Regions from separate parts of the Metabacillus elymi genome, predicted to be linked through region 1. Evidence: riboswitches for the same ligand, from Rfam matches in the RefSeq annotation. Region 1 holds a riboswitch; each other region holds the start of a gene.
The links. A riboswitch is a leader RNA that binds a small molecule or an ion and turns the genes downstream of it on or off. The one in region 1 is predicted to bind cyclic di-GMP.
Positions count from the first base shown of each region.

Region 2: another riboswitch for cyclic di-GMP. It lies ahead of HUW50_RS05935 (EAL domain-containing protein); the one in region 1 lies ahead of HUW50_RS21880 (anti-repressor SinI family protein).
Region 3: another riboswitch for cyclic di-GMP. It lies ahead of HUW50_RS20440 (HNH endonuclease); the one in region 1 lies ahead of HUW50_RS21880 (anti-repressor SinI family protein).

Region 1 covers NZ_CP055263.1:4,755,678-4,766,679, forward strand. Annotated here, with positions in the region: gene HUW50_RS21830 (hypothetical protein) at 1-83, shown strand, start outside; gene HUW50_RS21835 (VOC family protein) at 371-808, opposite strand; gene HUW50_RS21840 (sigma factor regulator N-terminal domain-containing protein) at 1,286-2,197, opposite strand; gene HUW50_RS21845 (RNA polymerase sigma factor) at 2,197-2,688, opposite strand; gene HUW50_RS21850 (dienelactone hydrolase family protein) at 2,982-3,569, opposite strand; partial or broken gene HUW50_RS21855 (GNAT family N-acetyltransferase) at 3,822-3,950, shown strand; gene HUW50_RS21860 (GNAT family N-acetyltransferase) at 4,169-4,702, opposite strand; gene HUW50_RS21865 (hypothetical protein) at 5,096-6,064, opposite strand; partial or broken gene HUW50_RS21870 (transposase) at 6,310-6,684, shown strand; gene HUW50_RS21875 (CBO0543 family protein) at 6,847-7,299, opposite strand; cyclic di-GMP riboswitch class I at 7,557-7,640, shown strand; gene HUW50_RS21880 (anti-repressor SinI family protein) at 7,659-7,790, shown strand; gene HUW50_RS21885 (HIT family protein) at 8,119-8,565, shown strand; gene HUW50_RS21890 (serine hydrolase domain-containing protein) at 8,856-9,872, opposite strand; partial or broken gene HUW50_RS21895 (IS110 family transposase) at 10,079-11,002, shown strand, end outside.
Region 2 covers NZ_CP055263.1:1,217,531-1,228,532, forward strand. Annotated here, with positions in the region: gene HUW50_RS05910 (phosphoglycerate kinase) at 1-336, opposite strand, end outside; gene gap (type I glyceraldehyde-3-phosphate dehydrogenase) at 676-1,683, opposite strand; gene HUW50_RS05920 (sugar-binding transcriptional regulator) at 1,801-2,820, opposite strand; gene HUW50_RS05925 (glutaredoxin family protein) at 2,967-3,200, opposite strand; gene rpoN (RNA polymerase factor sigma-54) at 3,240-4,532, opposite strand; gene HUW50_RS05935 (EAL domain-containing protein) at 4,854-8,705, opposite strand; cyclic di-GMP riboswitch class I at 8,707-8,794, opposite strand; gene HUW50_RS05940 (hypothetical protein) at 9,019-9,267, opposite strand; tRNA gene HUW50_RS05945 (tRNA-Arg) at 9,411-9,486, opposite strand; gene clpP (ATP-dependent Clp endopeptidase proteolytic subunit ClpP) at 9,854-10,450, shown strand; gene HUW50_RS05955 (HPr family phosphocarrier protein) at 10,561-10,818, opposite strand; gene whiA (DNA-binding protein WhiA) at 10,850-11,002, opposite strand, start outside.
Region 3 covers NZ_CP055263.1:4,437,957-4,448,958, forward strand. Annotated here, with positions in the region: gene HUW50_RS20410 (hypothetical protein) at 106-462, opposite strand; gene HUW50_RS20415 (YHYH domain-containing protein) at 639-1,865, shown strand; gene HUW50_RS20420 (PH domain-containing protein) at 1,880-2,545, shown strand; gene HUW50_RS27165 (excalibur calcium-binding domain-containing protein) at 2,653-3,912, shown strand; gene HUW50_RS20430 (hypothetical protein) at 4,242-5,432, shown strand; gene HUW50_RS20435 (nuclease-related domain-containing protein) at 5,640-6,494, shown strand; gene HUW50_RS20440 (HNH endonuclease) at 6,597-7,475, opposite strand; cyclic di-GMP riboswitch class I at 7,548-7,630, opposite strand; gene HUW50_RS20445 (thermonuclease family protein) at 7,834-8,646, shown strand; gene HUW50_RS20450 (HNH endonuclease) at 9,131-10,372, shown strand; gene HUW50_RS20455 (helix-turn-helix domain-containing protein) at 10,513-10,842, shown strand.

The sequences.
Region 1 (11,002 bases):
TTCTATTAAAATTTCTAAAAATACAACAGGAAAAGAATCGTATACTAAAAAATATATCTGATAAGCTTGATAAGCCCAATTAACTACCAACTGAAAGAGTGTTCTGCTCTTTCTTTTTTAATACATACCTATGTCACATTTTTCTTTAAATACGCATTAAAGAGAATCTCTCTTGTTTCCACGTACCTGCTCCGTTAGTTCAAAAAAAATGAGTTGCAGCTACAACCCTTTATTCAACTATAGCACCCGTTCATTTAATAAGAAAAAAGCTACCAAGAATGGCAGCTGGTTCTTCAGCTCAAGCACCTGATAGTTTAAGAAGAAATCTTTAAAGTTGGAGGTCTAAATCATTTAAAGTCCCATTCAATATTTATCTGATTTTCTCCGCCAACTCTAAAATAATTCCCTCTGGACCACGAATGTAGCATAACTTATAACTTTCTTCATATTGCTGTATCTCACTAAAGATTTCCGTGCCTTTCTTTTTCAATTTTGCAACAATAGCTTCAATATCTTCAACAGCAAAGCAAATATGTCGGATACCCAGCGTATTTGCAAAAGGTTGCTGAATATCTTTTTCATCTGACGGCGTATAAAATTTGACTAGCTCTATCCATGTCTGACCATCTGGCATCCCCATTCCTACACATGCCGTTTTAACATCATTAAGCCCAACTATTCTTTCCAACTGTTCTCCTTCCAATTCCCATTCCGCTTGCACTTCAAGTCCTAAATCAAGAAAAAACGCTTTAGCCTCTGAAAGATCATTTACGTTTATACTCACATGATCTATTCTATTGATCTTCATATCTCATACCTCCTATATTCCTGTTATTTTCAATACCTGTATTCGTGTTAGGTTTGTTTGAAATTCTAATTCGCTTAAAACAGAAAATATCCTTCTTCAACAAACTGCCCCATATATACAGTATTCGTTTCAAAACATTGATATGGTACACCTTTTATCATTGTTTACATGTAACCGTAGATAAGCGTTTAAGGGCTTGACTTGGAGCCTCTGTGGGCATGATTGGTCTTGAAAGGCTGAAGCCGTTGTTTCATCAGGCATGCGAGCCTATCATACCCACCCCTCCAAGTAAAGCCCTATCTTTATTAACGTTAAAAACTATAATTACTTACTGAAGATAATAAGTAAACAAAGATAGGAGATAGGCTATTTTTGTTTACTTATTAACTATGAATACGGTCAAAAATCATACTGTATATATGCACCCTATAGTTCAATAAGAGAAACAGACCAGCTAGTAATCGGGTCTCTTGCTTATTATTTTTCAGGTTTAATATAGGGGACAATTTGTGCAGTGGCACCGACTGAAGCACCACGAATTATATCTTGATTTTCTAAGGCTTTGAAATTTTCTGTTTGACCAGTGAGCATTACTCCTATAATCTTCACTTTATCAAATGGTTTATTTTTATTTGAAGTTAAAAATTCCTGGATTGTTTCGTTATCACCATTAGCATCATATTGTTCTAGTGCATCAATAAAACTATTATACGCCTCTTTCGGTGAATCAGATGGATCAAATCCATAAACCGGCATACCAGAAGGTCCGTTACTTTCATCGACAATTGGTGATGTCATATGCAACCATACGATGTTTAAATTATCGGGTATTTTTGCTTGTATTTCTTGAAAGGTATAAGGTTGATCGAAAGAAATGGCAACTTCCGCAACGTGATTCTCCATTTGTGAAATTTCCCCTAGTTCGTTTTGTACACCATCATAGTTTTTTTGAATAGATGGATGATAAAATGTTGCAACTTTATTCTTTGTTTGTTTGTCATACTCATAAAGTTCTGTATCAGACCAATGAATGCCCGGTATTAATTCATTGTGATCTATATTGTTACGAATCCAATCATACGAACTAGTAAGCGTGCTCCATTGAACTAAATAGCCATTAATATTTTTGGACCGATTCGTGATAATATTGCCGCCAAACATTGATGAACTACTTGTAACTTGAGAGTCGATTTGAATATTAGGTTCGGCAATGGCATTATGTAAAAAAAGCTTTTCGTGAAGTCTTGTTGAACTTTTCGCTGCAAAGTAATTGCCTGTTTTATAAAGGATTGGTAATAGAATTAATACGACAATAATTGAAGTAATAATGATTTTTAGTAGTTGTTTTCGTTTAGCCTTTTTTAACGCACCATTTAACGAATTGTCCATTATTGTTTTCCTCCTACTTTTGAGTGGATAAATTTACGTGAACGATATAATTTTTGCTTGACACTGCCTACTCGAATGTCCAAAATAAGAGCAATTTCCTCGTATGAAAAATCATAGTAATACTTTAAAAAGAAAATTTCTTTGTATTCTTTTTTGATGTCTTTTAATAAATAGAAAATCTCGTCCTTATTTAAAATCTTGTCAAATTCGCAATCTATGTGTTGGAGCTTTGAATAAATTTCCTCAGTTAAGTAAATGTTTTGCTGCTCCTTTTTTCGTTTTAAGTCAATATATTGATTGAGTGATACTCTAAAAAACCAAGGACGTATATTGCTCTCTGTTAGGTCATCCAACAGTGTATAGACTTTGTAAAAGGTGTCTTGAATTATATCTTCTGCTTCCTCTTTTTTGGATCCTCTCGCCAGTAATAAATCGAACACTTCCTCTCCTAATTTGATAAGATAGGAGGCGAGCACATTTTCTTTTTTCATCTTTGATCCTCCCTATACTTATACAACGAATGAGCAATAATAAATGTATACACTAAAATTAATTTAATGGTAAAGTTTTTCTATATTACCTGGGGCTATGTTACCGAAATTAATTTAGAATCAATAACTTTAATAACCTCCTACCAAATTAACAAGTAGGAGGTTATTGCATTTCTTAAGCTTATTTCTTCTACTAAACTGCTAGTTAGTCGAATAAGAAAAAGGCTGCATTATTAGCAGCCAAATCTTTAAGGAAAGCACCCGTTAGCTTAATAACAACTCTGTACGTTTAATTAATGTTTCATTAAAAAATTCACCATTTCACTAAATGCTTTTTGTGCTGATTTTTCATTATATTGTGGAGAGTAAGGGTCACTGAATCCGTGTTTCCCGTTAAATTTATGTATTTCGATATTTTCTAAAGTTGAAATTAACTCGTCCACATTAAATGATTTTTCTTCTTGCGGAAAGAATAGCATTGTAGGACATTGTGGTGTTAATTTCAAATAATTCCTAATACGTGAACCATAGTATCCAACTACTCCATCGACACATTCTTCGTCACTACACAACCAAGCAACAGTTGCCCCTACACTAAATCCAATGATAAATATTTTTTCGTATTCATCTTTAACATCGGATAATATATCTTTTATTTTATGCATAGCGTAAGCGAATCCAACGTTTTCCATAAAATTACGATAAGCAACTTCCTCTTGAAAATAATCGAAAGGTGTCTCTCGTTCTATTAAATTTGGGCAAATGACATCAAAACTTTGTTTTGATAATAATTCACAAAAACTCTTCATACGTTGGTTAATTCCATAAATTTCGTGTATTACAATGATTACAGTACCAGACTTTTTGTGTATTTGATTCATTTTGTACCTCCTTGAACAGCTACTCCCATTATACAAATTAATACCATATTATATCATTTCTTGTTCAACTAACCTGCAACTTTAGTTGAAGAACGTTAAAAAGGTTGCCGCAGCAACCCAATATCATTTTCAACAATTGCACCTCTTAGCTAAACAAGAGAATAAAAAGTTGTATAAAATAAATTGTATAAAATTACATTTTGTTGTAAATTTATACATAGGGAAATATTTAATTAAAAGAGGAGAAAAGCTATGTCACTAATAGTTCGTACCGTTGAACCTAAAGATAAAAACCAATTGACTGAACTAATGTACCAATACATCGTAGATTTTTATAAAAGACCAAATCCACCAATTGAAAAGGTACATAATCTAATTGACAACTATTAGCTGGTTTAGTTTAAGTGTAATTTTTCACAAACTCGTTTATAAAAAATAAATGCGACCTTCACCTTGAAGAATCGCACTTATTTAAGGAAAATTAAATTAAAATGAAGTATTATTTAAGAACAGATAGAGTTTATCAATACAACGTTCGAATTATCTTTATCAACATCTTATGAAAACGCTTTTGTGATACTGCTTTAGACAATATCTTATTAAATAACTGTCTTAAGGATTTTTTGCATAAAAATTACTATTTCCGTTTCAGTCCCTTTATTTCCATTGCTATCAATATATTCCCAGCTAATTGGAAATTCTCCAAACCCCAAATCTTTATACCCTAATTTTTCATAAAGTCTTTTAGCTTCAGAATTCTCTATACCTACTTCTAAACCTATGTGAGTGCATCTTTTTTCTTTTGAGAGTCTTTCTGCTTCTTGAACTATAGCTGTTGCTACTCCCATTCTTCGATATTTATCTTTTGTTAGCCCTGCTTCTAAAAAAGCTCTATATGTAATATCAATTTTTTCCGTAACAAAAGTATCTTGAGGACCACTCCAACGTAGTAAGAAATGACCAATAGGAATTTTATCATTCCAAGCGATTAGATATAGTCCCTCCCCCCTCTTTTGAACATCATATCGGTTGTATTGCCACATTGGATTATCGGGAGAAAACTGGGACACAAGTAGATCTAACTGTGACTCTTCTGCTGCTTTTATCTCTAATTTAAATCCTTCCTTATTCATTTAAATTCCTCCAATCCCTCAATATAAAACTTCCAACAAAAGTGCGTTAACCCTTCTTGGATAAACCTGCTCCGTTAGTCGAATAAGAAAAGGAATGCCGCTACAACTTCTGGTATTCAACTCAAGCACTCTTTAGTTTAAGTGTAATACTTCACAATCTTCTTTGTTAATCAACCAAAAAAAGGTGATGACTTGTTTAACATCGCCCAATACTCTAAGTATTGGTAGTATTAATCAAAATCATTTCTTTATAATTCTTCCTGATTTTGCAAGAATCTCAACTTCAAATATTCTGTTATCTGGTGTTAAAATGAAAACTTCATAAACTAAAACATATGCAGATACCAGTTGGCCCCCACAAGCTTTTCCAATATGGGTTCTTGGTGTCTGGTTTTATGGGTACATTGCAATCTTACTCGCATTTAATAAAAATTCTTTAATATGGTTCATTGATATTCCACTATGAAATCTTCTGATTTCAAATAATACCCATTCTTCAATATGTTTTATTTTTGCTAAATAAGTTCGGTTTCCTTTGTGTTGTTCATTTAAAAAATGATTATACTTGTCAACTTTTTCTTGAACATCACCTTCCATTATTTCTTTAATTCTTTTTTCATAAAAAATACTTGTTCTATCCGCCCATAATATTAGTTCGCTACGAGGTGTTGTTGTACATTGGATTTCATCTTTACCTTTATGATAAAAGGTACAGTCATCTATATCATAATCAGATAAAAACAGAAGATTTAATAAGCTCCAAAAGTATTCTGCCTCTTGTTTAATGTCCCATCTCGAACAATATTTAGGATGTAGCGTAATATGAGTAGAAATAAACCCCGCATAAAGTAAATTTAGATCATTAGTTTTTTTAAAGGAGCTGGGAATTAGATTTTTACTTCCTAGAAAAGTAACAACTTCATTCGTAAGTATTATTTGTTTAATATCAGTGACTTTTTCTTTTTTAAAGTTAATGAAAGTATCTGTCGAAGAACTAAACTTATCTGTTAATAAAATCTCTCCTTTTAGAATTGGGTTTTTATCTTTGAAGTCAATTAATAAATAACGTACAATTTCCTCAAAAACTTGAAAACCTTCTATTATTTCCTCAAAACTGTCTAAGGTGTAAGGAGGAGATGCGATTTCTATTAAGGCATTGGAATATTCAGGATGTATCTCCCAGCCTTTGCTAAACAAATTATCCACTTTTTTCTCCAAATTTTCATTAATATCCGACATATACTTTATTTTATTTACAATCTGTTGTGATGCTAATAAATAACTAATGAAGTCACCTTCTTTATAAACTATTGCATATTCTTTTTCGACGCCAAACTCAAACTTGTTTGGATCAATTTTCATTGTTGTTCCCCCAGTTTATTTGTTTTATATCAAATTACTGTCGTCTGTAATTCCTAATATAATAGTTCGAGCATAAATCATCTCTTTCCTTCAGTTACTTAAAATTTCCTTCTTTAACTAACCTGCCCCTATAGTTTAATAATAAAAAACTGCCTCAGAAGTTGGGAATGCTAGTAGGGTAAGCAATGATACTTTCGAATACAAACTCCCAAATACCCCTCTATACTCAGGAAATACCTGATCTAACCACGATTATTTCCGAAATTGGTGAGATAGAACGGTTTAATGATGCCAAAAAGCTAGTTGCATTCGCTGGAGTTGATCCTAGCGTTTACTCTTCTGGAAAGTTTACCGCATCAATTAATCAAATTACCAAACGAGGTTCTTGTAGGCTCCGCCATTCACTTTATATGGCTGTTCAGAGTGGTATTCGTGATTCTCGTAAAAAGAAAACGACTGATGAGATAATTGCACGTAATAAAAGATTAAGAGAGTTTTACGATAAGAAACGTGCAGAAGGAAAACCCTTCAGAGTAGCAGTTATTGCATGTGTTAATAAGCTCTTACATTGGATTTACGCATTACTAAAAAGCAGAACTACTTTCCAAGATACAGCTTAATAACTATGTCTAACCAAATACAACAAAACCTTCCAATTTCAGTATAGAGGAAGGTTATTTGGCGTAAGCAATTTTAGTATATCATGATGTTATTAATCGGTTTTATTGAAAAATGTTGACAAACTATTAGCTGGTTTAGTTCAAGAAAAAATTGCGACTTTATTACTGAGTTTCTCTTCTATCCGCCGTGTAGTCTAATACGAAATAAAGGATGTACATTGAAATAAAGTAAACCACCGCCGAATAGATTATATTCCATTCACCATAATGTAAAACTCTAATATAAACTGCATACAACTCAAGTAGTACAAGAATGCATGTCCATCCCAAGATATATATAAATTTCTTTATGGCATTTGATTTCAGGGGAAAATAATTAAAAAAAATAACTAATACAGCAACCTCACCTAGGGCTACAGCTAGGTACGACCACTCTATTTGTTCTTTATCAAAATACCAGTAAAGTTTGTACTTTAAATCAAGATACAAATCAGTTACAAAATTCATTAACAATGCAAACTGTATTGTAGCTAGTAACTCGTGCCTAGTCCTTTTTCTGGGCATTTTTAGGGCAACTAAAAGAACTAATATAACTGTCACTATAAATAGCTTCACCAAGAGGAACACCTCGTTTTTTTTAAAGCAACAATATCAAATATATTATCATTATATATTCGATGAATTATTCTTCTTTAACTAACCTGCCTAGTTAGTTAAAGAAGACTGGTTGAGTTCGCTGTATACGTGAAGATTTCACTATCAAACATCTAACTTTCGACAAAAAATGTTGATATGTGAGAAAATTTGTCAAATTATATTTGTTTGTTACCTGAAAAATATATAGTACTATTTAACTATATATTTACCATTTGATTAGATAAAGGCAAACCTTTTGAAAGATTGGAACGCAAAGATACAGGTATAAGGTTTTATGCTAAATCGGCTGTGCTGCCAAAACTTTTTGGATGTTACATATGTTAAGTTCCTTAGTCGACGAAAATCGCTTAGACAAAGAATGGGCAGAACTGATCTTGTATGCATTAGAGTTAGGTTTATCTCCAGATGAAATTAGAGAGTTTTTGAATAAATCAACTCGACCTGAATAAGGTCTTTTTTTATATCGAAATTTACGTGGATATTGGATTAACACTTTATATAAGATAAGATTTGCACAACGTTATATACATCGAGCTTCATCAACTTACTGAACTTTGGAAAATCCATAATTTCTTCATTTACTGCATTTGTGTGAAAATAGATAATAAAGCTCTTGTCATAAATTCCACTACATTCACTCCTTCTGTTTTTAAGCGACATAAAACAAATAGCTTAATGAACAGTTCTACAATTTCTTATATTTGTGAAGGAATTTCCACATAACCAGAGAAATTCATAATTATAAAAATATATGAATTTTTTAAGGAGAGTGAAAATATGACTTTAAATCTCAATAATGAATGCATATTTTGTTCAATAATTTCCGGAGATATTCCTTCAAGTGAAGTTTATAAGGACGATTTAGTAATTGCCTTTATGGACATTTCTCCAGTTAATAAAGGACATTTGCTGGTCATCCCTAATAATCACTATGAGTATTTGTCAGATGTTCCTGAAGAGATAGCAGCCAGAATGTTTACTGTTGGTCAAAAGTTAGCAATTGCAATTCGAAACTCTGGTGTAAAATGTGAAGGCATTAACTTTTTCCTTTCAGATGGTGAAGCAGCTTTTCAAGAAGTCTTCCATTCACATTTACACGTATTCCCGCGATTTAAGGGAGATGCATTTAAAATCGATGCAGATTGGTCTGTTAATCCATCACGTACAGATTTAGATGAAGTAGCAAAAAAAATATCTTCCTCAATGCAAGCACTTAGTAAATAGTTTTGAGACTTTAACAATGGCTCTTTTCGTTAGGACTTGTACTTTTTAACTACTTGATCAACTAAGACGATGTTTATAAGTCGTCTTTTTCCATTTAAACTCTTTTTTTCTTTTTTACACTTTCTTTGTGTCGCTATAATCTTATAATACGACAAAAAAAGAGAGGAATATAATCTCTCTTGTCCCACTAACCTGCTTCTATAATTCAATAAGAAAGTGCATTCCCACTTCTTGAAGTAATGCACCCGTTACTTTAAGTACATTAGTTCACAAACTCAAAATGATTGTTTTTATATTTCTTCCTCAATTTCTTTCATAATTCCATATGCTCCCTTTGATTTGTTAGAACATATAACAGTTTTAATTGAGGTCTTGGGATAAAAAGCAGAATGAAAACTAACTCCAGGGTCATAACCCATTATATGATATTTAATAATTTCATCATCATTCTTTTCAATCCACACTCCATAACCATAAAAGCTATTTTTATCATTCGTTCGAATATATGGAGTAAGTAACATATGAGTGTATTCTTCACTAAGTAATTGATTATTTACGAGCGAATCCCACAAGTTTGCCATATCGTTCACGGTTACAAACGCCCCGCCATCTGAACCACCTTTAACAGGCAATGAGTAAATATTCGTCTTCCAAGTACCATTTGGAAGGTCAATATAACCAAGTGCTGTACTTTTGGGAAGTGAATCAAATTCAAAATAACCCGAGTTTACCATCCCTGCTTTTTTAAAGATATTTCCTTCAATATAATCGGTAAATTGAAGCTGACTTGCTTGCTCTACAATTAACCCAAGTAAAATATATCCAGCATTGTTATAATGAAATCTTTCGCCTACTTTTAATTTCATTGGTTGATTCTGAAATAGTGGTAAGAAGTCTTCTAAGGTTCTTATGTGATACATCGGGTTTTTAATCCACAATTCCTCAAAATCATCCATAACTTCCTCATCAAAATAATCAGGTATTCCAGACGTATGTGTTAAAAGATGATGAATGGTTATATCTTTATCAAAATTTGGGAAAGAAACATTAAGGCAATCTTCTAACTTTGTTTCAAAAGAAAGTTTTTCATCCTCTACAAGCTGACAAATTGCTATCGATGTAAACAGCTTGCAACCCGATGCTATTCCATATCTTGTAAAGGTGCTATTTTCAATTTGTTCAGAACGATTAGCATAACCGTAGCTTACCTCTGCCAAAACTTCATTGTCTTCTTTAACAAGAACGCTTCCAGAGAATTTATTCTGATCTTGAATTTCGGCAATACGATTTAGAATGTTAGTTTTCACATAATCCCTCCAATACTTTTATTTCTTCAACAAACCCGTTAGCATAATAAGAAAAAGCTGCCAGAATGACAGCTTCAATCTTCAACTCTTGCACCCGTTAGCATTCCTGTAGATCACTAATTTTCAACTTTGATAAAAAGAGAGCTCCCCAGTAAGATGAGAATAGATACCACTCTAAATCTCAAATCACAGGAGGAAGCTCTACTATGAAGTTTAAAATGCAAGAGAAACAAAATCAACTAATTGAAAGAATTTCTGACCAACACCTTATTGTCGGGATAGATATAGCGCAACAATTTCACGTTGCTCGAGCTAAATTGGATGAATGAATTAAAGTCTACCAAGAGATTAATAACAGAAATCGTTGGTATGGAGCCTACAGGGCATTACTGGCTGAGTTTATCGAAATGGCTATGCGATCAAAATATTGATGTAGTAACTGTTAATCCATACCTTGTAAAAAGAAATAAGGAAAACCGAGATAATACACAATCAAAAAGTGATAAGAAAGACGCTCTCGTAATTGCTGATATGGTGAAGAATGGCTATTACTCATTTATTCGCCCTACAACTGAGGCTTTCGAAGAGTTAAGGGTATTAAATGCTAATCGTGATGTTATTGTGAAACGTGTTGTCAGCGCTACCAACCAAATTCATCGCTGGGTAGATATTGTCTTTCCGGAACTAAGACAAGTCTTTAAAAATGTAACATGTAAAGGAGCAATTGCCACTCTTCGGTTATTTCCCACACCATTGGAACTACGTTCCCTGGAAGTTCAATTTGTAATAGATAGTTGGAAATCGTTGATGCAGAGACAACCTGGGTTGAAAAAAGCCAAACTATTAATCCAATTAGCTAAGAATTCTGTGGGTACCACCCTAGCTATTGATGCTTATAGACTTCATCTAGAAGTATTACTAGATGAATTGGACTTAGCATTAGCTCAACTCGAAAGAGTAGAAAAGGATATGAAGGCTGCACTTAATAAGATTTCATATACAGATCATCTATTAGAAATCAAGGGATTAACTGAAATTACATTAGGGGGCATTTTAGGTGAAACTGGCGACTTAAGTAACTTTGCACATGGTAATTCCCTACTCAGGCATGCAGGTTTACATCTAGTTGA
Region 2 (11,002 bases), 2.2 Mb from region 1:
TAGAACGCCACCTTCTTCTAGCTTCGCAATTTCAGCTTTAACAGTTTCACCGTAAGCTTCATCTGTTTTCACAACATTCTTACCTGAAAGTGCCTGTAGCTTTTCTGCCACTGCATTTAAACGTAGCTCTTCAACTACTTGTCCCTTTGGACGTCCTAAATGACTTGCTAATACGACCTTTGCACCTTGCTCAGTAAGGTACTGAATCGTAGGTAAAGCTGCACGAATACGTGTATCATCTGTAACTTGTCCATCCTTCATCGGAACGTTAAAATCAACGCGACAAAAGACGACTTTTCCTTTTACATCAATGTCTTTAACTGACTTTTTGTTCATGAAAAGCCCTCCTATTCTGAAATGCGGAAGCGCCTTGGTCAGCCCCGACAAGCACAAGACGACCCTCACAGAAAGGTGTTCTTTACCTTTCAGTGAGGATTGGCTTGTGACCTCGAGGCAGTTACGAACGCGACGTCCTGTCGCTGTAACTGCACTTGCACGTCCTGTGCTTCGGGGCTAGGCGCTGCAGCTAGACACAAAAACTTAGTAATAAGCCAAAGTGTCTTAAAAACTTATGCCTTAAAAACAAAACAAGGAAAGGGGATGATCCCCTTTCCCCATTTTTTCATACATTTAAGTCTTATTCAATTAATTCTCTATCTGAGAATTCTTTAAGAATTAAAGACCTTTAGACGCAAGGTATTCAGCAAGATCTACTACACGGTTAGAGTAGCCACTTTCGTTATCATACCAAGAAATAACTTTAACCATGCTACCTTCCATAACCATTGTAGATAAAGCATCGATTGTAGAAGAATTAATGTTACCGTTGTAATCACCAGATACTAATGGCTCTTCACTGTATCCAAGGATACCTTTTAATTCGCCTTCAGCAGCTGCTTGTAATGCTGCGTTTACTTCATCAACAGTTACTTCTTTATCTAATTCAGCAACTAAGTCAACTAAAGAAACGTTAGGAGTTGGAACACGCATAGCTCCACCGTTTAATTTACCTTTTAATTCAGGTAATACTAGAGAAACAGCTTTAGCAGCACCAGTTGTAGTTGGGATGATGTTTTCAGCTGCCGCACGAGCACGACGGTAGTCTTTATGTGGTAAATCTAAGATTTGTTGATCATTTGTGTATGAGTGAACAGTTGTCATCATACCACGTTTGATACCGAATTTATCATTTAATACTTTAGCAAATGGAGCTAAACAGTTAGTAGTACAAGAAGCGTTAGAAATTACATCGTGGCTAGCTGCATCGTATTTATCTTCGTTTACACCCATAACGATTGTAATATCTTCGTCACTTGCTGGAGCAGAGATGATAACTTTTTTAGCGCCTGCTTCTAAGTGTTTCGCAGCGTCTGCACGCTTAGTGAAGAAACCAGTAGATTCAACTACGATATCAACGCCTTGCTCGCCCCAAGTTAATTTAGCTGGGTCACGCTCAGCAGATACTTGAATTGTTTTTCCTTCTACTACTAGGTTGTTACCGTCAACAGAAACTTCTGCATCTAATTTTCCGTGAACTGTATCATATTTTAAAAGATGAGCTAACATGTTAGCATCTGTTAAATCGTTAACTGCTACAACGTCAACGTTAGGATTTTTTAATGCTGCACGGAATACATTACGACCAATACGACCAAAACCATTAATACCGATTTTTACTGCCATGATTAATTTCCTCCTTTAATTGTGTTCAATAGGTGATACACCCTTGAACGCTACATTACTAAGGTTGTTCAATTCTCAAAAAGTATTAAAGAAATGAACATATATAATCAGGGATAATTAATCCCTTATTAACTCATTTGCAGCACCTTCATCTGTTATTAAAACAGAGTCTAATGCTTGTTTCATATAGGCATTAATTGCCTTTGCCTTTGATGCTCCACCTGCTACGGCAATAACATTTGGCACCTCATCAATGTCCTCTAGCTGAATTCCTACTGTTTGAACCTTATGTACGATATTACCCTCTTGGTCAAAATAATAACCAAACGATTCTGCTACAGCATTTCCTTTTTCTATTTTAAGGAAATCCTTTTCCGGAGTTCTCCGGCGCTCTGCCATCGTTTTAGCGTCTCCAATTCCATGAATAACCATACTTGAGGATTTCACCATATCTAAGAGTTCTTTAATAGAAGGCTCTTCAATGATTGATTGATAAGCATCCTTACTAAGCTGATCTGGAACGTGTAAAAGTCGGTAATTTCCACTAGCACGCTCTGCCATCTTTGCACAAATTGTGTTCGCTTGATTTTCAACTGTTTCTCCAAGTCCTCCACGTGCAGGAACAAATAGAAGTTCGCGATTTTTGCTATCTGGAGTCATCATTTCTGCAACAGCAGCAAGGGTTGTGCCTCCAGTAACAGCGACGATATTTTTTGCATCAAATCGCTTTTTTATACATGATACACATGCTCTTCCCATTTCTTTTTGTACCCATGGGGATTGATCACTGTCACCCGAAACGACGATCACTTTGTTAAGATTAAATTTCTCTTTTAATGTATTTTCCAAAAGAGTCAATCCTAATACGTCTTTCATCATTTCTTCGAGAACAGTCAATAGAGATGTTCCGTCTTTCGTTAAGTTCATACCCGAGGTGTGAATTTCAACTAAATTCTGATCTTTCAGAAATTGAACTTCATTCCTAAGGACTCTTTCACTTAATCCTAGACTAATTGAGAGACTTCTTCGTCCAATCGGCTGCATTAACCGAATGTATTGCAGAATTTGATAGCGTTTTTGCATAACCTGTAAAAGGTCAGGCAATAATTTCTTTTGTACTTCTATTAATGATTTCATCTTTGCTATCCCTTTCTGAGTCGATCTGGACTTTTAATGTCCCGCTATGACTTATTATGTCCCACCTACTCAAAAAAAAATCTCCCCTGCTACATCTTTATTTTAACAGGGTAAAATTTTATATTCAAGGGATGTTTTACGACTTTTTAAAGTAACCGCTTTCTTATGTTATCTTTTTCCAATATTCCATAAGAAGCGATTTCATCATCGATTTTTACGACGGGGATCATAATTTGATATAGTTCCAAAAGTTCATCATCCTGATAAATATCCACAATATCATATTCAAAAGGAATTTCTTTTTGAATGTCTTTTAAAATCGCTAAGCCCTTATCACATAAAGAGCAATTTTCCTTTGAGTAGAAAATAACCTTTTTCATGATTCACTAACCCTTCCATTCTGTTGACTACTATATTTATTAATACTGCTTTCTTATCGCTGATGATGAAATGTTTAATTGTTCGCGATATTTTGTAACTGTTCTTCTTGAAATATTTATACCATAACGAGATTTTAACTCATTTGCAATTTTTTGATCTGATAAAGGTTTCTTTTTATCTTCAGAATTAACCATTTCCATCAGTTTCATTTTTACAGAGGCAGATGAAACCTCACCACTTTCTTCATCAAGCTTATTTGAGAAAAATGATTTCATACTTACTAAGCCATGAGGTGTTTGGATGAATTTATCCTTTACCGTCCTGCTAACCGTCGATTCATGAATGTCCAAGGCTTCTGCGATATCCTTTAATGTTAGTGGCTTCAGAAGGCTTTTTCCATATAAAAAATATTCGTGTTGTTTTTGAATGATCACCTTCATTACATTTAACATTGTCTCTTTACGCTGTTCAATCGCTCTTTGCAGCCATCTTCCCTGTGTTAGCTTTTTAGAATAAAAATCCTTTGTCTCTGAATCCATCGTATTCAGAATAGCTGGTTCTAAGGTCTGATTAAATAATAGTTGCGGAATAAGCTCGTCATTATAAATTACCTGTAACTCATTATTTGTCTTTCTAACGATCATGTCAGGAGTTACATATGTTGATTCATCACTTTCAAATTTTAGCCCCGGTCTCGGTTCAAGTTTTTTTATTTCGTGCTGTATTTCCTGGATTTCAATTATTGAGACATTTAATTTTTTAGCTAAGTCCTTCCAAGACTTTTCAGCAAAGCTCCGGAAATGGTCTAATATGATTGTTTCCGCGAGTTCATTTCTAATCGGCAATCGCCTTAACTGTAATAAAATACACTCTTGCAGAGAACGTGCACCAACACCTGCAGGCTCTAAGCTTTGAAGCATATATAACTTGCTTTCAAGCAATTCTTCGCTAACGTTAACGATTCGAGCAAGGTCTACTAAGTTGTCCTTCAAATATCCATTTGCGTCAAGAGCATTGATTAATAAATCAAGACAAGCTCTATCGTTAGTGGTCATCGAAAAATCAATTAGCTGATTCCGCAAATGCTCTCTAAGGCTAGGCTTTTCTTCGAAGGAATTCTCAATAAATGATTGCTTATCTGATTTTGAGCTGGACTTACGATATGGAGAACTGTAGGTTTCTCTTACTTCAATGAGGGGATTTTCCATTGTGAGTTCCTGGATATAAGAAAGGAGATCAACTGAGGAATATTGTAATAAAGTAATCGCTTGCTGTAATTCTTGAGTCATTTTCATTTTTAATGTTTGTTCTTGCATTAACCCAATTTTCATGTTAGCTTCCCCCTATTTTACATACTACTCAAAGTTTAAGAAAAGAGGTACAGTATAGCCATAAAGGAAACGCTTACATTTAGTGACGTATTCTCCTTTTCAACAAAACTATCCTCAAACTTCTTAATTATAATCCTACTACATGATTATGTTTCTGTCACAAAAAAATGCTGGAATTAGGTTTTTTGTATTATTCGCTAGAGAATGGCTAAATCCTGTCTTTAGGCCAATAGTCATCAATACAATAAATAACGAAAAAAGCTGACCATTTATTGATCAGCCTCTTTTGATTGGTCGTAATTCAATTTACCACTTAAATTATTATTCATCTTCCTCATCCACATTTTTACTTTTTTTGTCCTTAGTGGAAGTCGTGTGCTTATACTGTTTAAGAAACTCATTAATGATCTCTTCAATCAATGTAATTTCAACCTGGATGATATCAAAGTATTCTGGTTTATAGATTCCTTTTTGAAGTAACTGGAACAAACCCTTTATTGATGTCATCGGGTTCCTTATTTCTTGGGCAACTTCAGCTGCTATTTCTCCGGCAATTGTTAACTTTTCAGATTTCCGTAAAAGCTCTTCTGCTTTTAGCATCTCAGTAATATTTCTTGCCACCCCAATGACATGCTGAACATTTCCATTTTCGTCCAAAATCGGTGTTAATACTGATTCAAATATACAAATGCCACCATCAAGCTTTTTGAATTTAATTTCTTTCTGACTTGCTTGCTTTGTTTTTACCATTTCCATAAAAGAAAACTTATGCATGTTCTGATCAGCTTCAGGGAAAAGACTATATATTTTCCTACCTTCAAAATGACTTGGAGGATAACCGAGTACATTTTCATGAGAAGGAGAAGCGTATACCATTGTCCCGTTTACATCATAAATTGAGACGAGATCTTTCATATTTTCAGCCATTAGGCGATACATTTCTTGGCTTTTACGTAATGCTTTTTCGGTTTCTTTTAATTGCGTAATGTTTATACATGAGCCAATAATCTCTACAATTTCTCCGCCTCTTTTAATCGGACTTAAAGCAGCAAGATAATAGATACCGTTAAGCTCACCTTCGTACGTTACATTTTCCTCGCCATCCCATGCTCTTTGATAATATCTTGTTTTCTCTTTTGCTTTTTCAACTGGTATAAAATCAATTAGTTCTTTTCCTATCGTTTGTTCAGGAACTAGGCCAAGTTGATAAGCTAGTTCTCCGTCGAATAAGGTATGAATAAATCGTCCATTCACTTTTTTGAACTTCATGGTCATTCCTTGCTGTAACCGCACAGTTTCCTGAAGTTCTTTTCGTGCATTTTGAATTAATTCCTCAGCCCATAAACGATCATTCAGATCTTGAGAAATCCCACATGAGATTACTATTTTTTCAATGTCCTTAAACTTGCTTTCAAATTCTTCCGCAAGAACGGGTTTACTAAAATAATATCCCTGACCTTCATTACAAACATATTGTTGAAGAAACACTAAATGCTCCTTCGTTTCAATCCCCTCAGCTACAACGTTTAAATTTAAGTTGTGAGCCATCGAAATAATTGTTTTTACAATTGTTTCGTCACTAGGATTATTATGGAGTTCACGAACAAAGGATTGATCGATCTTTAATGTATCAACAGGGAAACGTTTTAAATAATTCAATGAGCTAAAGCCTGTCCCGAAATCATCAATACTAATTCGTACTCCTAAACGTTTTAATTCCTTTAAAGTAGTAATTGTCCTTTCAATATCTGTTGTCATACTTTCGGTAATTTCAATCTCCAAGTACTGCGGATCAAGCCCAGTCTCATTTAATATTTTTGCAACTGTTTGAACAAGGTTTGCCTGAGAAAATTGCCGTGCTGATAAATTTACAGACATAACTAAGTTTGGAAATCCTTTTTTATGCCAAGTCTTGTTTTGAACACAGGCTGTATACAAGACCCATTCTCCAATCGGAATAATTTGTCCTGTTTCTTCTGCAATTGGGATAAAATTTTCAGGAGAAACAATCCCCCATTCAGGATGATTCCAGCGAATTAATGCCTCTGCACCAGAGATTTTACCTGTTTTAAGATCTATTTTTGGTTGATAGTGCAAGACAAGCTCATGACGTTGGATTGCTTTGTGCAATGCCATCTCCATTTCTAAAGAATTATATGTTCCTTCTTCCTCATATGAAGAATAAAATCTATACGTTTTCTTTCCAGCTGACTTTGCTTGATACATCGCAAAATCCGCATGTTTAATTAAGATCTCTCCCGTTTCCCCGTCATCAGGATATAAGCTAATCCCAATACTCGGAGAAGTAAAAATATCATATTCGTTAATTTTGAAAGGTTTAGTTAGCATTTCGATTATTCGTTCTGCTATCTTTGCGGCTTGATCACGATCCACATTTTCCAAAATCACAATAAACTCATCGCCGCCCTGTCGGAATACCATATCGTTTTCATTTACAGAGCGCTTTAAGCTTTGAGCTACTTCTTTTAACAATAGATCGCCTATCGTATGGCCTAATGTATCGTTTATAACTTTAAAACGGTCTAGGTCAATAAACAGGACTGCTTTTCTCGTTGAAAGTTCTAATCCAGTCGACAAACACTTCTCAAGCATACTTCTGTTTGGCAACCCAGTCAGATGATCATGGTATGCCATATGCTGTACCAAAGCTTGTGCTTTCTTTTGCTCTGTAATGTCCTTTGCAATTCCATAAATGCCCACAATTTTCTCTTCAATAACAATCGGTATATTTGTTACATTAACATAAACTAGTTTCCCCGATTTATGAACAACGTTTACATAAAGTGTATCGGTACTCCCTTTCGTTGCATTATCAAAAGCAGTCATTGCTTTTGATATATCATCCGGATGGATAATCTCCTCAAATGACATAGTTAATAACTCAGCTGAACTGTAACCTGTCAGGTGTTCACTGGCTTTATTAACATTAGTAAAATTTCCTGTTAAATCAAATGAGTAGACAGCATCCTTGTTATATTCAAAGAGAGACTGATAACGTTGTTCGTTGATCGTTAATTGTTCGATGAGCACCTTCTGTTCGGTAAGATCTTTCCCCATTGCTAAAAGCGCTGGCTTACCATTATACATAACTTTTGCTCCAGAACCCTCTACAATAATAGATTTTTTATCAAGTGTAAAAAGCTTATATTCCTGAAAATGTTGTTCCTTGCCTTTAAATAGATTATCCACTGAATTTTTAAAGTGTTCGATACTATCAGGATGAACAATTTTCTTAATTGATTTTCCAATTAATTGCTTATCATGAGAAGCACCATATAATTTAATCGCTTCAGGATTTGCGTAAACAATTATGTCATCTTGAATTACAAGCAGTGCCATGGGGGATTTCTCAATAAGATTACGATAACGTTCTTCACTCTCAATCAGTTCCTTCTCCACCTGTTCAGTACGTTCTAACTTTTGTGACTGGCTGGTGAATTTTCTATCTATTACAGAAATCAAAATAAAAAAGAAAAGAATAACTACACTACCTATCCCTATTCCAACGGTTAAGTAAATATTATGGTTGATGGTTACATGTTCAGAAGCAGCAAGATGGCTTGTCATTCCTACCATTGATAAAAAGTGCAAACACATTAAACTAATTCCCATAAGAATTCCGCTAATCATCTTCATACGAAAAATGCCTAATGAAGGAGATAACATATTCCGCATAAACATTTTTAGAATATAAAAGGTCGGTAATAAGGCGAATAGTGTCGCTACTAAAACTGAGAAAAAATTGTATTCAATTTGACCATGAAATGACTCCATTCCGCTAAAATGAAGTACGAGAAAGCTTATCCCCCAAATAAGACTTGCTAAGTTGCCATGAGCCCTACTTTTTTGAGCTTTTGCACTGATGATTAATGTTAAATACATAAGACTTATTGCAACTATTAAAGAAATAGACACATGAGATAAGTCAAATGAATGAAAGGGTATAAAAGCAAGCATTCCTAAAAAATGCGCCGTCCAAATCCCAATACCAATAGTAAAAGAACCATACCATATCCAAATTGTTTTCTTTCGCCCCTTTTGGTTTGAAAGGCGGTAAAGTATATCAAAACCAGTATAAGAAGATAAGATAGCAATAATAAATGAAACAACAACAAGTAATGGATGATAGTTAGCAAAAAATGAATTAATCACTTAGTTCACCTCAAGTAAAGTAAAAAGAAATTCTCCTTAGGTCCGTAGCTTTGCGTCACCAACTTTCGCTGGGTTTGCCATTATCGAAGATTATATTACTTTTATCGTCATTTAATCCTGATTTTAGATGGTAAATTTCACAAAAAAATTTTTATATTCCTGAAAGTTAAAATTTAGACACTTAAGTGGTTAAACTGAAACATGTGTACTAAAAAATCGAAGGGATCCTATCAAAGGATCCCACCGTTAGGTTTGACGTTCTAAAGTGCAATAAAGCTTAAATATAACTCATACATACTTGATAAGCTTTTTGTTAATTATATTCACCTTCATTGTACTTGGTTATTAAATAGGTAGTAACAAATACACGGCAATCTGGAGATAGCGAGCTGTTTAAAGGATGAATAATATCCCCAAAAGGTTCACCATTCAAGAATTTTATGACACCTTTAAATTCAGAACCTAATATCGCATCATAGCCTTTCACTTCTACAAAACACTTATTATCATCAATTCTCTTATAATCAACTGTTGTGACTGAATGAGGTTGTTCTTTATGCATTTTTATTCCTCCTCTATTGTTAAAAGGATAAAGAAAAGGTTTCTAAATTTAGATAAACTAAAATAATAAACAAGAAACTTGTCCATAAAAAATAACAAGGACCTGAGATTCACTCAAACCCTTGCTATCCTTAACATCTATGACGCGCTCGGAGGGATTCGAACCCCCGGCAGACGTGGTACCGGAAACCACCGCTCTATCCGACTGAGCTACGAGCGCAAAATATTCATACATCAGTAACGAAAATTATACGTGAACTTTACAATAATTTCAACTGTCTTTTTATAGCAAACACTATATTCTATTCCTAATCCAATTTCGACTATTTATACCGTTTGAAATGCAATAAATGTGGGAAACATGATAAACATGTTATGATTAACAAATACATAGTATAGTATAAATAAGGTCAATAAGGATCTTTGACCTTTTCGTTTGACCTTTATTGACCTTAGTTGTATGATGGAAATACATAAAGTAATACAACTGCTAGATGCATGTTTAGTATTATGTTCTAAAGGATTACATACTGGTATAAGTTTATCCTTTAGTGCAATCTTTCTTATTACGAAGGAGGAATAGAATAATGAATTTAATCCCTACAGTTATTGAACAAACAAATCGTGGTGAGCGTGCTTACGACATTTACTCTCGTCTATTGAAAGACCGCATTATTATGCTTGGAAGTGGAATTGACGATAACGTAGCAAACTCAATCGTATCTCAGCTATTATTTTTAGAAGCAGAGGATCCAGAAAAGGATATTTCCATTTATATTAACTCACCTGGTGGATCAATCACTGCTGGTATGGCGATTTATGACACGATGCAATTTATTAAACCACAAGTTTCAACAATTTGTATCGGTATGGCCGCTTCAATGGGTGCATTCTTACTTGCAGCTGGTGAAAAGGGTAAACGTTATGCACTTCCTAACAGTGAAGTAATGATTCACCAACCACTTGGCGGAGCACAAGGTCAGGCAACAGAAATTGAAATTGCTGCAAAGCGTATTCTTTTCTTGCGTGACAAATTAAACAAAATTCTTTCAGACCGTACTGGTCAGTCCTTAGATGTCATTGAGCGTGATACAGAGCGTGATAATTTCATGACTGCTAGTCGAGCTCTAGAGTATGGTTTAATTGATAAAGTATTAGACCGTAGCCCAATTGGCGAAAAGTAATATATAGTAAAAAGCTTACCATTGAAGGTAAGCTTTTTTCTTTTCTGTTATTTAAATAGGGTAAAAAATAGCACACCGTCTCTATTTCCTGAGCGGTGTGCTGCCTTTTGTTATCCTTCTTGCTGTACATAGTTAGCTAATGTATCTACTGCTTCTTCTTCGTCATTACCTTCTGCAATTAGTGTTATGATAGATCCTGAACTTATTGCTAAACTCATAAGCCCCATAATGCTTTTAGCATTTACCTTTTTTCCGTCTTTCTCTAAGAAAACATCTGATGCAAACCGGTTTGCTTCTTGAACAAATAGTGCTGCTGGACGAGCTTGTAAACCAGTTTTCAGGTGAACTTCAACTTTTTTTTCAACCATAGTTATCTCCTCTTCTCTTTTAATTAATTTATTATTTTAATGATAGCGGTTGGCCTGTTCGTAGTTGTTCTGCAATTTGGTCTAATTTTCGTAAGCGATGGTTTATACCAGATTTGCTAATTGTTCCGCTTGTTACCATTTCACCCAGTTCTTTTAATGTAACATCCTGATATTCGACTCGTAG
Region 3 (11,002 bases), 320 kb from region 1:
GTATAAAAGTAACGGGTAGCTTTTGTTTAATAATACCATAGAAAGGTATGGTATTATTTTCTTATTCTTAAATACTAACATTATTGTCAATGAGAGCAAAAAAAATTAATTGAGCTTCAGGTGTTCTTTTACAGCACCATTATATTGGTGACGTGTATTACAGAGATTTTGCTCTTTACTTTTATTTTCTCTTGGTAGACTTGAAAAAAGATGTCGATTCTTCTTAGCATAATTATGTTTCTCAAAAACTCCTGCAAGAAGATTATCTAAATAAGGAAGTCTTTCAAAGATTGCGTTTACAATTCTGGTTTGAAGTTTTGGATTATGTTGATAAAGAAATTGAGATATTTCAAGAGTAATACGTTTAGCTTCTTTTTGGTCCACATATTGAAATTTTTGACGATAAGAAGGGATTGCATTAATTAAATGGATTTGTTCTTCGTTGCTCCAATGTTTATTCACTGAACTACCTCCCAACAAAAATCTATATAAGTATCTAGGGATATCGTTTATTCCCTTCCATTTTAACCTTATTTATACCTATATGGAGAAAATTTCAAAAAATGCCTACGAAAGTCTTAAGAATAATAGTAAAATAGTCTATGTAATATATAGAAATATATATAGGGGGGATACAAATGAAAAGATTTACAATTTTATTGGTCTTATTGTCACTATTTTCATTTCAAAACATTGCAGAAGCTCATTCTGGGCGAACTGACAGTTCTGGAGGACATAACTGTAGCGATAAATCAAAAGCAAAAGGGCTATGTACTGGCTATCATAAACATAATGGTGGGAGTGACTCATCATCATCAAGTAGCAGTTCTTCCTCAGGTACATCTGCAACCACTCAATCTTGGGATAAAGATTGCTCTGATTTTAGTTCATATGAAGAAGTAGTCGAGTATTGGAACTCAAAGGGGTATAGCAAGACTAACGATCCTGAGAAATTAGATGGTTGGGGAAATGCTGTTGATGATGGAATACCTTGTGAAGCTCCAAGTGGATATGACACTTCAAAGATTAATGGTAGTGAAGCACAATTAGCTAAAGTAACTGCTGAAAAAGATAGTGCAAAAGGTGAAAGTGAGGGCTATACAGTTGGATTAAATGATGGTTCAAATGGAAAAGGAGAAAATTTAAACATTACTGGCTCAGAAGCTTATGTAGAGAGCTATAAAGATAGTTATCAAAAAGGATACGAAGAAGGTTTACAGAAGTTTGAATCGGAAAAGAAGAAGGCTAATGAAGCTGGACTAGCATTAGGAAGTAAGCAAGATAAGCTTGTAGTTCCAGAAGTCTATCAGAAAAAGGAACAACTAAGAACAGCTTTTGAAGAAGGATTCAACAAAGGCGTTGCAACTAGAGATGAAGCCAAAAAGAAAGAGTTTGAAGATAAAGGATACAAGAATGGTCTTGAAGATAAGCATGATGAACCAAAAGATGTAAAGGAAATTTATATTGATGCATACACAGTTGGTTATAAAAAGGGGCAAGCAGAATTAAAGGAAAAATATATAAAAGAAGGATATGATGGAGCATTAACAATGCTTGAGTATAAAGCTCCAGACTATGAGAATGAAAAATATATTGAATGGTATAAAGAAGGTTTTGAATCCAACAAAGAGATTAAAAGTATTCAAGAAGCTGCATACAATCAAGGGTTAAGTGGCGAAAAATATAGTGTTCCAAAAACATATACAAAGTCAGAGGTTATATATAAACATTATTACGATCAGGGATATGAAGACTATGAAACAGAGAAAAAAGAAGATACTGCAACAACTGCTGGTGGATTAGGTGTTATTATTCTTGGATGGCTAGCTCGTCGTTTTTATGTAGCTAAAAAAATGGTTGGGTAAGGAGGTTTAGAAGAATGGGAGTCTATAGATCAATTTGTTATAAGGTAGAAGATGCTTTCATAAAATTAATTACAAAAAAGCAAGAGCCTGAGCAGGTAACACAAAAGGTAGAAAATTATAGGAAGCAAAAAGAAGAAGAAAAAGCACGTAAGAAAAAAGAAAATGCAGAGAAAATGGAAGAGCTAAAAAAGCAACAATCTGAGAACAGAGCAGAGAATGAAAGAATTAGACAAGAGAAGGAAGCTAAAGAAAAACAAGAAGTTCTTTCCTTGTTATCAAAGGTAGTAGATGTAGATAACATGAATTACACTCAATATGAGTTTAATGAAGTAAAGAAAAACAAACAATTCTTTAACGCATTGTATGAAAGAGTGTTTGAGTCAAATGAGAAGGGACTTACTTTTCTTTTTTGTGAATATGACAAATCAAGCAAGAAAGAAATTAAAGGCTATTTGATTGTTACCAACAAGAGAGTATTGTTCTTAACAAGGGATTTAAATCAAATGGAAAAATTTCGCTACCAAACAATCATCAATATTAATTGGTTCAAAGATGGACTACTTGAAAGAGGTCTTCGCATTCAATATGGAAAGAGAAAATTAGAGTTTGATGAGATATTTGATGTAGATCAAATGAAGCGGGTAGGAGATTTAATCTTAAATTTATCCAGTAAAAAGTAAGATAAAACTATAGGATACTTCGGTTAGAAGTATCTCTTTTTGTATTGATAAGTTATTAAATCTTTAATCTTTAATGCATTTTCAAACTAGAAAGGAGGAATATGTAGTTGAATTGGAAATATAAGAATTTATTGATTTTTGTACTTATAAGTTTATTACCTCTATTGTTAATCGCATGTGGAACATCCACTAGTGAACAAAGCAACACAGAATTGAACGGTACAGTAGATAAAAAAGAGTTAAATGAAGAAGAGCAAATTGATTACATAGAACAAGAGATAAGTGTTGAAACAGCTTTAGGGAACGTTAAATCTGTAATTGAAAGTGAAGCACCTACAGATTTCAACTCAATTGAACATAAAGCAATTTATTTTACAGGTGATAGATTACCAGAAGTCATAGCTTTGTATCGTCCTATTACAGCTTCCGAGGTCGATTCTACAATCAATTTAATACGAGTGTATCAATATAATGAAGACGAAAAAAAATGGAACTCTATATATAAGGAATCTTTAGAGAATAGAGTACAAGTAACTATTAGTGAACCTATAAAATTTACACAGGATTCTCGTGAACAAGTGATAATTGGAGCTCAAGAGGGAAGCGGAGCTTATTTTTCCTATTTACTACTTGGTAGTAAGGAGAACAAAATCGTAACAGCATGGCTAGATTCATTTAAGAATAGTGACTTACCAGTATATTTTCAAGGTAAATATGAATTATTTGAAAACAAGTATTTAGTTTTTTATGAGTCAGACCGAGTTGCTGACGTATATGTATGGGAAAACCAAGAATTAGGAAAAGTCGATCCCACATCAATTCCAGAGCTAACTTCTACTACGACTTTCAAAGAAGTAAAAGATATTAATGATATTGTTATAAGTTACAAAATAAATGAAAACGAAGAGATAGAAGCTAATTACTCACATCAAGAAACAGTATTTGGAAAGGTTGGTCAAAAGATTAGTATTGTAAGAGAAGAGTCTAATACATCAGATGTGAATACAAGAATTTTATACTCTGCTCAAAATGATCCATATTCAGTAGATGCAACTACAGGGGAGATTCTTGCATCAGACATTATCACTGTGACTATTATTCCAAATGGTTATGATTGGGACAAGGCATTTGGGGTATATATAAACGCACTTGATGAATCAATAATAAGTCCAGAGATAGATGAGTACATACCAGCAGAGGAAGACACATATAACAGTGATGATTTTATTAAAGGCTTTGTCGGAGATGTAGATTGTACAGATTTTGCATCACAGGCTGAAGCACAAGCTTTTTTTGATGCGGAAGGACCTAGTGATCCTCATGACTTGGATAGGGACAGTGATGGATTAGCTTGTGAATCAAATTAAGCATTAACAAAGAAAAAGTAGTGTTCTTGCATTGTAGCTGTATAGGTTATTGGTTTCTGCAATTTGTGTATCATTTAAAAGCAAATAAAATTTGAATTTTATCTAGATATCATTTGGAATTTTTTGTTACTATTTAACTTTATTAATAAACACACACTAAGGGGTGGGGAATTTTGGCTATTCATCAAGAACCAATTAACAATATATATTCACTCATTTTATATATATTGTTATATAGAAATAAACACTGTTAAACATTTCAAGCTAGTATGTTAGATTATAAGAGTTTTGTTACTATTTGTAAATTTAATATGAAAGGGATACGAATCTTGAAGACAGTTATAAATCATATAGAGAAAAAATTACCTTGGGGGATAATTGGGGGACTATTAGGGATTATTGGTTTAATTGTAGGGATTTATTATGCAGTCTATTACGAAAAAAAAGCCGAGGTTAGCTTTCAGATAGTGAGTGAATCAGATATATTAGATGTACGGAAGCCATTAAAGGAACTAGACATCTATTTCGAGGGAGAAGATATACAAAAAGATAATCTTAACCTAAAGGTTATTAAATTCAAAGTTGTCAATACAGGACAAGTCGATATTCTGCAAAACTTCTATGATGTAAACGAAGATTGGGGATTCAAAATAAGTAGTGGTAAGATTATTGAGATTAGACCCACTAAAACAAATTCAGCTTATCTTGAAAAAAATATTAAACCAGTTCAAGTTTATACTGATTTCATTAAATTAAAAAAAATAATATTAGAGAAAGAAAAGTATGTTACATTCGAAATTCTAGTTCTGCATGATAAAAATTCCCCTCCGCATATAGTTCCAGTTGGTAAAATTGCAGGCATTGATAAGATTGTTATAACAGACTCCATTGATGAAAAGGAAAAGACGTCTTTTTGGAGCGACTTATTTTATGGGAAGTTACACATGCATATAATTAGAGCACTTATATATTTTATTGTATTGTTATTTTTACTTATAAGTATAATATCAGTAATAACATTATTCTCTAGTATTAGTGATAAGTTGAGGAGTAAGAAAAGAAGAAGGAAACTTGAAAGAATGACGCTACCTTCAGGTAATGATGATTCAAGTTTAGAATTAATTTATAACGCATATATAGATGGTAGATTCGACTTTCTTAAGAAACTAAATAATACCTTAAAATCTAACACTGACATAACCAAAAGAATTGAAAGAATGAAATTGTTAAAAAAACACAAAGAAGAACTTGGGATACTTGCTTACGTAGCACCAGAGGAAAATATGAGTGAGCATAAAATAGGTATTCAAAGGTATCCAATTGATTTTGAATATTGGAATGAACAGGAGTATCTGTTAAGGAGAGAAAGGTTAATAGAGTATCGAATGGGTATTCAAGAACTTGATAATGTAATCAGTGAGCTTGTTAAAAATGAAAAAATAATTATTCAGGAACAAAAAGCAATAGTTGATGATGAGTTCCAAAATGTATTAAATATGATTATTGCAGTAATTTCTTAATTAATACAGTGTAAATATAGTCAGAATATAAAGTTTTTAACTAACGGTTGATTTAAGCTTAAAAGGACTGCAACAACAAGTCCTTTTTTGAGCGATTAAAGAGTGTTGAAAGTCAAATCATTAAAAAGTTGGGATTATCTTTCTTAAATTTATTATGAATATACCGATATAAAAGGCAATAGGTCAAATATTGTTAGGAGTATAAGTATGTTCACCAAATTTTTTAAAAAGAACAAAGTAAAGAAGACATTTGATACCAAAAAAACTACACCACAATCAAATCAAGTACAAAATATAAATAAGGTAAAACCAACAAGAATCGGAGACATTGGAGAGTATAAGATTAATATACAACTAGATCAAATACCAAAAGATTGTAGATATCTTTCCGATATACTAGTACCAAATTCAAAATCAAAGTCGGGCTATAGTCAAATAGACCATGTTGTTTTAACGCCATATGCAGTTTTTGTTATTGAGACAAAGAATTATCAAGGAACAATATATGGAGGTAAAGATAGAAAGACATGGTCTGTGAATGGGAAATTTAATATGCTTAATCCGTTCCATCAGAACTATGGTCATATCTCAGCATTAAAAGCTATCGTCCCAATAGAAAATACAAACATTGTATCAATGGTATCCTTCACTAAACGGTGTACATTTAAAGTTGATTTAGAGTTAAGGAAAATCCAATCAAAGAACTTAATTGTTTATGATATTGAATTGTTTGAGTTCATAAATAGGAAGTTGAATGTGCTGAAGCTTCAGAATGGGTCACCAGTGTATTCTGAAAATGATATAGTACAAATGTACCAGAAGGTAGAACGAGCTAATATACGCGATTCTGAGGTTAGAGAACGTCATGTGCGACTGCTTAAATCAAATGCTACTAAAGAGACTTCTAATGGTGTTCAAAAGAAGACATCTTTAGACAAATGCAAAGTATGTGGTACAGTTGTTCCTTTAAAAGTTAAGGAATATTGTCTGTCTAACAATAAGAGGTTCAAAGGTGAAATATACTGTTTCGAACATCAAAAAATAGTTGTTAATAAGGGATAAAGGGGGAGAACTACTAAGCACTTACTAATATATTAGAAAGTGCTTAGTAAAAATTATTACAATCTTGATAAAAAAGAAATGGAAACTTAATACAGTTGGATTTTAACGATATTCAACTCCGCCTGCCCAAAGCTCTCTACCACCTGTATGTCCAGTATTATGATGAGTTTCTTCATTTACAAGTTGTAGGATTCCAGGGGATTCATTATGATGCCATGTATAGCCTTCTGGAGTGTTACCTTGAGATAATTGCTCAATATCAGTTTTGTCTAGGTCCAATTCATTAGCAAGACTAGGATTTGTTTGTATTTCTTCATATAATTCATTATTTGCATATGAAAAATGTACTGAATCACTTTGTAGATACATGTTTTCGGGTAAAGTAATTTCATAGGCAGTTTCAAAAACTGGGAAAGCACTAGTTTTAATTTCTCCATTAGGCAACTCAACAGTCTTTGTTTCAAATGGTACTCCTGTCTCTGGATGTACATCTCCCGACAAATGATCATTTCTTGTATCCAATTCTTCAGCATCAACAACATCTGCACCATCTACAAAATCAACTACACCAATTGCTAACGTTGATACAACGGCAACTTTTCCTATATTCTTAACACCTTGTAAAGCTTGTTCGCTGTCACCAGATTTTAATCCTTGATAAGTTGTCCCAGCACTCTTTACTGTGTATTCGATAGTGTTACCCAGTCCTTTTAGAGTTCTTCCAGTAGAGTCCTTAAGGTCACCAAAACCTTCTTGTTTAGCTAAATCATCTTGTTTTATTAAACCGTATGTACCTTTAACTGCTCCGTCTACAAATTGCCCTGCATTATCAAGAGCAATAGTTGATGCTTGTTTAATACCATCTCCAACTTCTTCAACCCATTTAGAGCCTACAGTTTTTCCAACTACTTTTACACCACCACCTATAATACCTCCACCTATAGTACCAATTCCCTTACCTATCGCCCGAAAAAAAGCCATGTTAATATTCCCCTTTACAATATTATTATCAAAATAGAAAAAACGCCCTAAAAGGGCGTTGAAATCTATAAAAGATGCAACTGGCTGGTATACCTTAACAGATTAGCCCTTAAGTTTTGCTTCCCAATTTTTCAAATGGTTTGCCAATATTTCAACTTTTTAGTATTTATTACCTATGATTATAATACTATAAAATTCTAGTTGTTCAATATAGTTTATATAAAAGTTTTATATACTAAAAGATTACTCTATAAAAATTGTTAGAATTACCATCTATTAAATCTTTCGTCCTAGTGCTTTTTCTTCTGTATGGTAATATATTTGTAGAGGGTTTTACATAAAATAGGAGGTTTTTCCATTGAGATGGCATTATATTTTATATCTTTTTATTTTTACATTTCTTTTTACATTAATAACTCCAGCTGAAGCACATAATGGCGGTAGAGATGAGCTTGGTGGTCACTTTAGAAGAGCAGACTGTATGTACCTGTTACATAGCCCAACTCCTTTAGCGGAGTCAGCAAAGAATAAACAAGAGCTTATTCAATTGATTAAACAAAATAACACAAATTCAACATGTACATCTGGTTTAAATGAATCGAAACTTGACCTTGAAGGATATACAATTTCTAGTGAAGGTACTTCAAAACAGTCGACACAAGAAGTAAGAGATGACCAACCTAAACCCAATGCCACTACTACTTCAAAAACTGCAACTCCATTGGCGATGGGAAAAAAATATCCAGCTACGCTAGATAAATGTACAGATGGAGATACAGCAAATTTTAATGTGAACGGTCAAATCTATAAAACCCGATTTCTCTATATCGATACACCAGAGAGCACCATTGAACAAGAACCTTTTGGGATAGAAGCATCAGATTTTACATGTAACTTTTTAAAGCAGGGTAAGATAACACTTGAAACAGATGGTGGAGAGATTTTTGACAAGTATGATAGATTGCTTGCTTGGGTATTTGTAAATGATCAGTTACATCAAGAAGCAATAACTAAAGCGGGATTAGTAGAAGATTTCTACGACTATGGTGATTATAAATACGAGGATAGAATAATCTCAGCAATGGACTACGCAACTAGTAATTATGTTGGGATGTATTCTCAAAATAAACCTAAAGAAGAAGTTGAGCCAGTACAAAAGGAAGAACAATAACAAAAAGAAACTGTAAATGAACAAGAAAATCAAGTAACAGAAGATAAGAATGTTGTAGCGAAAAAAACAGATAATAGTCAAGATAACAATGAGACAGATAAAGAGAATTCTGTAGAAGAAGTAAAAGCTGGTAAATCTGATAATGATGAACAGCTATCAAGTGAAGAGATTGAGGGAACGGAAGAAGTAACAGAGATAAGTGGTGGTCTTGCAATTTTCATATTAGTTGTAGTTGTCTTATTTTATATGTTACCTATGATTAAAGCCAAGCTAGGTGTTAGACCTTTAATTGTTCATAAGCTAAGATCAAAGAGACTGTGGGTCAATATTTTACTTGGAATATTATTCATTGGTGCTTGGTTTATTACTATGATCTTTGTTCTAATAGAATTGGTACACCTAATTGTAGGTAGAAAACAAAAAAAAGAGTTCTCTTAGTGAGAGCTCTTTAAAAATGTTTTGAAATTTTCGTAATGGGGGACTTATGTTGAACGATGAATATAAATTTGAAATATTGAGAGTAGTGGCTCTAAGGTTAAAGAATTCTCAAGCTATATTTGAGCGACGTCCTAAAGAAAATAAATACAGGGTAAGAATACCAGTAAATAAACAAGATGGATATCTAATTGACTTTTCTACTAAAGTTCCAGATGGAGTAAGAATTTGTTATGTGTTAGATATAGATGAGAAAAATTCAGAACGAAGAGCAGGTCTTGAACTGGATATGAAAGAGAATGAAGAATTTATTACTCGACTTTTTGATGCACAAGTTTTTAGAAAAAAAGATGATGCTAAAGTTTGTGCAGATGGTCTAATGAAGTGGATAAAGATAGGTAGTCATAGACGTATGGGATTTTATCAGTTTGTTAGATTTCATGAGTTTGGAGACTATTCTATAGATACTTTATCTAATGAAATTGTTTCCAATGTAGAGATTTTTATGGGAAATGTTACTAAGTATCTTTCGAGGAATTCATTCAGCGAAGAATTAATTGCTAAAAAAACAGATGGGCAAATGGAAACTTTACCTGTACTTGAGCCAGTTAATCGTTCAAGTGAGTTTAATTCATACAAAGAACAAATTAGAGATAGTGTAATTTATGAATATTTATTTAAATCAAGAAGCCATAGATGGATAGATGCAAACATAATTGGTCTTGACTCAGATGAGAGCAGAGGTTACCAAACTATGGGGATTTTACATCACATTGGTTTGAAAAATGAGCACAAAGGTTTATTTCAAGACTATAGTTTAGAAGCTGCTATTAATGTATTGGAAATGCAATCCAGTGAATTTAGCTTAGTTTTAGAATCATTGAAAAGGTTTCAAGGAATTGAAAGTACAATAGCTAGTTTTAATGAACAGATTAAAGAAGATATTGATTCAGAACTTGCAGAGGAAGATCAATACGATAAAGAGGGTGCAGTAAAGGAATACTTTGGCAAACGCTATGAACGAAGTATAGAAAATAGAAGGAAAGCCATTGAATTACATGGGTTTAGTTGTGTGGTTTGTGATTTTAATTTTGAAGAAACCTATGGTGAGCGGGGAAAAGATTTCATTGAAGTACATCATGTTAAACCATTAAGTACAATTAAAGGAGAAGTTGAGGTAAATCCAGTAACTGATCTAGTTCCAGTTTGCTCTAATTGTCATCGAATGATTCATAGAAAAAAAGACCAAGTGTTGACAATAGATGAATTGAAAGGAATATTAAATCTGTAAACTGATTATTAACACTAACTGGAATTTATACAAATAATTTACAAATGGTTAATGGTTCATCAAAACTCTTATGGTTAAATAGTCTTAGGATTATTTACATAAGAGTTTTTTGTTTCAAATATTATAGAAATGAGGGTGAAATGATGATTGTCGGTAAAAGGTTGAGAGAATTAAGAGTGAGTAAAGGCTTATCGTTAAATGAAGTCGGAGGTGCAATTAGTATTTCTACTTTAGATAAGTTGGAAAGAGGGGAAAGTAAAAACTTTAATTGTAACCATCTACTTGTGTTATCACATTTTTATCAAGTGTCACCCATGTATTTATTGGGGTTAGATGAAATGACATATCACATTGAACCTAAATGGATTGTGTTAATTAAAAAATTGAAGAAGAATAATTTGACACCAAGAGATGTAATAAAGTGTGTTGAGAAAGAAATTGATGTTTCGATGCGGAACAGGAGGGCTTAAAAGAGTAGATTTGAATACAATTGTAGTATGTTTAAATCAATGGTAGATTAACCATATTATCTATAAATCACTATTTATAATAGACAATACTAAGTGGAATATGGTATATTTTTCTTAATAGAATAAATGGATTCGGATTAGTTATTAAATTTCAATGATT